DNA from 2 places in the Laedolimicola intestinihominis genome. Region 2 is predicted to be linked to the other one. Evidence: predicted binding sites of a transcription regulator. Region 2 holds the regulator's gene; the other holds the start of a gene.
The links. Region 2 encodes HrcA, which represses chaperone genes, less so after heat shock. Its sites were predicted from a motif close to TGTTAGCACTCNNNNNNNNNGAGTGCTAACA; they were not measured.
Positions count from the first base shown of each region.

Region 1: a site for HrcA is predicted at 1,437-1,467, ahead of htpG (molecular chaperone HtpG). Genes of this name have one in related genera too.

Region 1 is NZ_JBBMFE010000021.1:18,450-21,841, reverse strand. It holds gene WMO29_RS15890 (hypothetical protein) at 1-1,347, opposite strand, end outside; gene htpG (molecular chaperone HtpG) at 1,546-3,392, shown strand, end outside.
Region 2 is NZ_JBBMFE010000012.1:35,235-38,626, reverse strand. It holds gene dnaK (molecular chaperone DnaK) at 1-372, opposite strand, end outside; gene grpE (nucleotide exchange factor GrpE) at 417-1,022, opposite strand; gene hrcA (heat-inducible transcriptional repressor HrcA) at 1,039-2,073, opposite strand; gene clpB (ATP-dependent chaperone ClpB) at 2,525-3,392, shown strand, end outside.

The DNA.
Region 1 (3,392 bases), on a different contig from region 2:
AGTTCCGTACAGCGGCAGCGCCAGCGCGCTCACCAGCACCAGCTGGGGTCTGCAGCCCGCAATTAGCGCAATCAGAAAAGAACCTGCCGCCATTTCCAACCGATTGACCCGTTCCCCTTTCAGCGATTTCATCCAGAAAGCCAGTCCCCAGACGCCGCAGGCCATGCCCAGCATCAATGGGATGTCATAGAAGGTGGGATATCGGTAAAAGCTCCAGACACCGCTGCCATTGGCAATCAAAAGGCTCAAAAGCAGCCAGACCGAATAGGACGTATTGCGATACCAATTTTTTACAATTTCTCCAAGTAATACAAATACACCGGCCATAAACAGGCTGCAGGACAGCCAAACTGCCGTAAGCGTCGAAAAATCCGCGCCTGTGAGCAGATAACAGGGCAGGAAAAACAGAAGCTCCGGTACGACTCCAAAATAGACGTAATAATGTTCCCTGTAATAAGCGGTATCCCACATATAGCTCTCATCCGCATTTTCCATCACCGCGCTCCGCATCCGGTAATCGTAAGGGTTCTCCAGGGATTTTAATGTCTCACCCGGCTCTATTTCAAGCCGTGTCTCGCCCTTCGCCAGGGAATGGGCCAGCAGCTGGTACTGGGTCATCCAGGTCATGGTGGGCGCCTGCTCCACCGCCGTCAGATTCTCCTGCTGCACCGCAAAGGCCGCCGCGAATTCCAGTCCGAGAAGCACTGCCGCAAAAAGAACGCCCTTATAGCCGCATTCCACATATTTTTTCCGGTGAACCTCCGAAGACGGGCGCAGATACCAGCCAGCGATAAGCAGCCCCCATACAGCCAGCAGCCGCGCCAGAGAGTAGAAAAACGGCACGGACACATTGCCGCTGATGTCGGAAATCCGAATGAGCTGTCCTTTGGACGCGTGAATGATAATCAGCATTTCCGGGGAGCTTCCGCTCAGATGCAGCCGCATATACTGGCTTTTTTCCACACCATTTACGATCTTACGTTCCGGCAGACGAAAATATTTTTCATTGGCCTCGTCCGACGCCTTCACCTGAACACTGACAGCCCGGTCTTCCGGTGAAACCGGATTTTCCACACGCATATCAATCTGAATATTGTAAAGCTTCTGCTGTATATTGAGCAGTTCGATACAGGATGTCTCCTCTCCATTCTCCGCTGTAACACGATACAGGCTATCATTCACCTGCTCCAGGCCTTCGCCCAGTATCTGCTCCTCAAAATTCCTATGCTCGTCCTTCCACAGATATGCTTCCCAATGTCGGAAATTAAATACGAATATTTCCAGAAGAATGCCCGCTAAAATCAACAGCAGCGGCATCAGCCATCTGCTTTTCTTCCACTCTTTCATCCTTTGTATCTCCCTCGCTCATATATGTTTTATTATACCAGATCTTCTTTTCCCTGTTTATAGAATTTTTATAAACTTTACGGAAATTTTGTTAGCACTCGCCTGATTAGAGTGCTGATTTTCTATTGACTTTTCCATTCCGCCGCGTTACAATATTTATCAGTTACGAAACATACCTACTTAAAGGAGTGAACGAAAATGGCAAATACACATGGAAGTCTTTCCATTAACAGCGAAAATATTTTCCCGATTATCAAGAAGTGGCTCTATTCCGACCACGATATCTTCTTCCGCGAGCTGATTTCCAACGGCTGCGACGCGATTACGAAGCTTCATAAGCTTGCCCTGATTGGTGAATACAACTATCCGGAAGGCCACAAGGACAGCGTCCGCGTGATTGTGAACCCGGAAGAGAAAACTCTGAAATTCATCGATACCGGACTTGGTATGACCGCAGAAGAAGTCGAGGAATACATCAACCAGATCGCATTTTCCGGAGCGGCTGATTTCCTGGAGAAGTACAAGGATAAGGCCAATGACGACCAGATCATCGGTCATTTCGGACTGGGCTTCTACTCCGCATTCATGGTAGCAGACGAGGTTCACATCGACACCCTTTCCTATAAGGATGGCGCGAAAGCCGTTCACTGGGAGTGCGATGGCGGTACCGAATACGATATGTCTGAGGGAACCCGCACAGAGATCGGTACAGAGATTACCCTGTTCCTCAATGAGGACTGCCTGGAGTTCGCCAATGAATACCGCGCCCGGGAGGTTATCAGTAAGTACTGCTCCTTCATGCCTGTAGAGATTTTCCTGGAGAAGGCAAATGCGGAACAGGAATACGAAACCATCGACGAGTCCGAGTTACGCGAAGACGACGTGGTGGTCGAGCATATCCATGAGGACGCCAAGACGGAGGAGATCGAAAAAGAGGACGGCACCAAAGAGACCAAAGAGGTATCCCCGGCCCGGGATCGGGTCAAAATCAACAAGCGTCCCGTTTCCTTAAGCGATATCCACCCGCTGTGGACCAAACACCCCAATGAGTGCTCTGACGAGGAATACAAGGCCTTTTACCGCAAGGTGTTCCAGGATTACAAGGAGCCTCTGTTCTGGATTCACCTGAACATGGATTATCCCTTTAACCTGAAGGGTATCCTGTACTTCCCGAAGATCAATACGGAGTATGATTCCATCGAGGGAACCATCAAGCTGTACAACAACCAGGTATTTATCGCAGATAATATCAAGGAAGTCATTCCGGAATTCCTGATGCTCTTAAAGGGCGTCATCGACTGCCCGGATCTGCCGCTGAACGTATCACGAAGCGCCCTGCAGAACGACGGCTTTGTAAAGAAGATTTCCGATTACATCTCCAAGAAGGTAGCAGACAAGCTGACCGGTATGTGCAAGACCGATCGGGAAACCTATGAGAAGTACTGGGACGACATCAGCCCGTTTATCAAATTCGGCTGCCTGAAGGATGAGAAGTTCTGTGACAAGATGAGCGATTATATCCTGTTCAAGGATCTGGACGGCAAGTATCAGACTCTGAAGGATCTGGTTCCGGAGGAGGAGGCCGCCGATGTGGACGTGGTGGAAAACCCGGACGACAAGCAGGAGGATACCGAGGAGAAGGAGCCGGAAAAGACGACCATCTTCTACGTAACCGACGAGGTACAGCAGAGCCAGTATATCAATCTCTTCCGCGAGGAAGGCAAGAACGCTGTCATCCTGAAGCACAATATCGACGCTCCCTTCATTTCCCATCTGGAAATGAAGAATGACAAGATCAAGTTCCAGCGGATCGACGCAGATCTGACCGAGGACTTCGTGGAAGCCACCGACGAGGCAGAGCTGAAGGAGACCACCGATTCCCTGACTGAAATCTTCCGGAAGGCTCTGGGCAATGACAAGCTGGACGTGAAAGTAGAGAAGATGAAGAACGAAAATATCTCCTCCATGATTACCCTCTCCGAGGAAAGCCGCAGAATGCAGGATATGATGAAGATGTACAGCATGAACGGCATGGATCTGGGTAT
Region 2 (3,392 bases):
GTCGTTGAAGTATGCCGGTACCGTAATAACTGCCTCGGTAACCTTCTCGCCCAGATAGTTCTCTGCGTCTGCTTTCAGCTTCTGCAGAATCATAGCGGAAATCTCCTGCGGAGTGTACTGCTTTCCGTCGATGTTTACTTTGTGATCGGTACCCATCTCTCTCTTAATAGAAGAAATGGTTTTCTCGGAGTTGGTAACTGCCTGACGCTTTGCCGGCTCGCCTACCAGTCTCTCGCCTGTCTTTGTAAATGCCACTACAGACGGTGTGGTTCTTGCTCCCTCTGTATTTGCTACTACTACGGGCTTACCACCCTCCATAACTGCTACGCAGCTGTTTGTTGTTCCTAAGTCGATACCAATAATCTTGCTCATAATAGAGACCTCCTCAATGTATTCTGATTGTAAAATGTAATTTCTTAGTTTGCGACTTTTACCATGCTGTGACGGATTACCGTATCCTTGTACATGTAACCCTTCTGGAATTCCTCGGCTACTACATTTTCGCCAAGCTCTTCATCCTCCACGTGCATCACTGCGTTGTGGTAATTCGGGTCAAACTCCCCGCCCACTGCCTCGATGGGTTCTACACCCAGATCGGTCAGAGTGGTCATCAGCTGGCTGTATATCTTATCCATACCTACGATGACCGGATTTTCTTTCTGATCCTCAGGTACAGATGCAAGACCGCGTTCAAAATTGTCTACCACCGGAAGGATTTTCTCGATGACATCCCGGGCTCCCACTTCATACATGTGGGACTTCTCCTTCTCGGTTCTCTTTCGGAAGTTATCGAATTCGGCCATCTGGCGCTTTACGCGATCCTCAAGCTCCTCGATTTTCTCTTCCATCTTGTCTTTTTTCTTTTTCTTCTTCAGCATCTCCGGCTCCTCTCCGGCTTCTGTCTCCTCCGGTTTCTCGCCGCCGGTGCTTTCTTTTTCTTCGGAAGCTTCTTCTGCTTTCACAGTTTCTTCTTCCTTTGCTTCTTCATTCTGAAGCTCTTCGTTTTTGATTTCCTGTTCCACGGGTTCTTGCCCCTTTCTATTTCTTATTTCTATTGTAAATCTCGTCCAGCTGCTCAGTCAGGGTCTTCAGCGTCTTCAATACATTCTCGTAATCCATTCGCTTGGGACCGATGATTCCGATGGTTCCCTGCAAGCCCTCGCCCAATTCGTAAGTAGCAGTGACTACACTGCAGTCCTTCATGGACTGTATGGGTGTCTCCTGTCCGATGTAAACCTGGATGCCTTTGCTGTCACTGTTCTCCAGTGTCTGATTTACCAGGTCAGACAGCTGCTGCTTTTCCTCGAAGGTGCTGATCAGCTCGCTTGCTTTGCCGTTATCGGAAAGCTCCGGATAGCGGAAGATGTTGGTCGCTCCTGAGGTATATATCTCTACCTCGTCCTCGGAGTGGATGACTTCTGCCACCGCATCAATGACGCTGCCCACCAGCTCGCTGTGGATACCTGCCTGCTCTTTCAGATTCTGAATCATCGCCAGATTAATTTCCTCAATGGACAGGCCGTTCAGTACACTGTTCAACAGGATATTCAGCTTCAGGACTGTCTCCTGGTCGAGCTCCTCGGTCACGTCGATGACTTTGTTGCGGACAATGTTTCCTTCTATCATAATAACTGTAAGGATCTGCGTCGCGTTGACTTTGGAGAGCTGGATGAACTTCAGCTTGTTCCTGTGATAAGTGGGGGCCGATACCATGGTAGCATAATTGGTATTGGCAGCCAGGACCTTCACAACCTGCTTCAATACCTGCTCCATCTTATCGGTTCGCTCAATCATCAGGTCTTTCAGCTCCTGTACCTCGTGATTCTTCTCTTCCAGAATACGATCCACGTATAAGCGGTATCCTTTATCAGAAGGAATTCGTCCGGCTGAGGTATGGGGCTGCACGATGTAACCCATCTCCTCCAGGTCTGACATTTCATTTCGAATCGTCGCGGAGCTCAGATTCAAATCTGAGTATTTGGAAATGGTTCTGGAACCTACCGGCTCGCCCGTCTCCATATAGTTACGGATGATTGCCTGAAGGATTTTCTGTTTTCTCTCATCCAGTTCCATTTCGTTCACCTCTTCTTTACTGGTTTCTTTTCATTTCTTTGTTGCTTTTATCTATTAGCACTCTGCCCTCTCGAGTGCTAACATTAAGATAGCACTATGATTTTGGTTTGTCAAGCGGGTTTATAGTTTTTTTAGAAATCTTTTTTGCTTTCCTTTATATAAGGTAAGAAAAACGGACGGAGAGAAAAGGAACCGGGGCGGGCTTACCCTCACTCCCCCGTTTTGCACTATATAATTAAGTAGTCTGACACTTTATAGATTTTTTATAAATTATTTTCAAAAAAGTACTTGATCTTTTCTTTCAGCAGTGTTATAAATGGGTACAGAAAAAGAAAAAGGCCCTGTATCAGATATGGAAATGTATTTGATGCCGGGACTTTCTTTTTTATATTTTATTATTTTAACAACATATTTTACCAATATAACTTAGAAGAAGAAAGGAGTCAGATTTATGAACATCAGCAAATTTACACAGAAATCCATTCAAGCTGTAAACGAACTGGAAAAGCTGGCCTATGAGTATGGCAATCAGGAGATTGAACAGGAACATCTTCTGATGAGTCTGCTCCGTCAGGAGGACAGTCTGATCTTGAAGCTTGTCGCGAAGATGGGCATCGACCAGAATCTGTTTCTGAATGGCGTGGAACAGGCATTAAATAAGAGAGTAAAGGTTTCCGGCGGACAGCCCTATATCGGTCAGTATTTAAATAAGGTACTGATCAGCGCTGAGGATGTGGCAAAGCAGATGGGCGATGAGTACGTCTCTGTAGAGCATCTGTTTCTGGCCATGTTAAATGACCCCAGTCCTTCTGTAAAGGAGCTGTTCCGGGAATACGGCATTACCAGGGATCGTTTTCTGCAGGCGCTGTCCTCTGTGAGAGGCAACCAGCGTGTAACCAGTGACAATCCGGAGGCTACCTATGATACTTTAAGTAAATATGGTTCTGACCTGGTGGAAAAGGCACGGGAGCAGAAGCTTGACCCGGTCATCGGTCGTGACGCGGAGATCCGGAATGTGATTCGGATTCTGTCCCGTAAGACCAAGAATAACCCGGTTTTAATCGGTGAACCCGGCGTCGGCAAGACCGCCGTTGTGGAGGGTTTGGCACAGCGTATCGTGCGGGGCGATGTACCGGAGGGTCTAAAGGACAAGAAGGTATTTTCCCTGGATATGGGCGCGCTGGTGGCCGGCGCCAAGTACCGCGGCGAATTTGAGGAGCGTCTGAAAGCCGTTCTGGAGGAGGTCCGGAAGAGCGAGGGCAAGATCATCCTCTTCATCGATGAGCTGCACCTGATTGTGGGCGCAGGCAAGACCGACG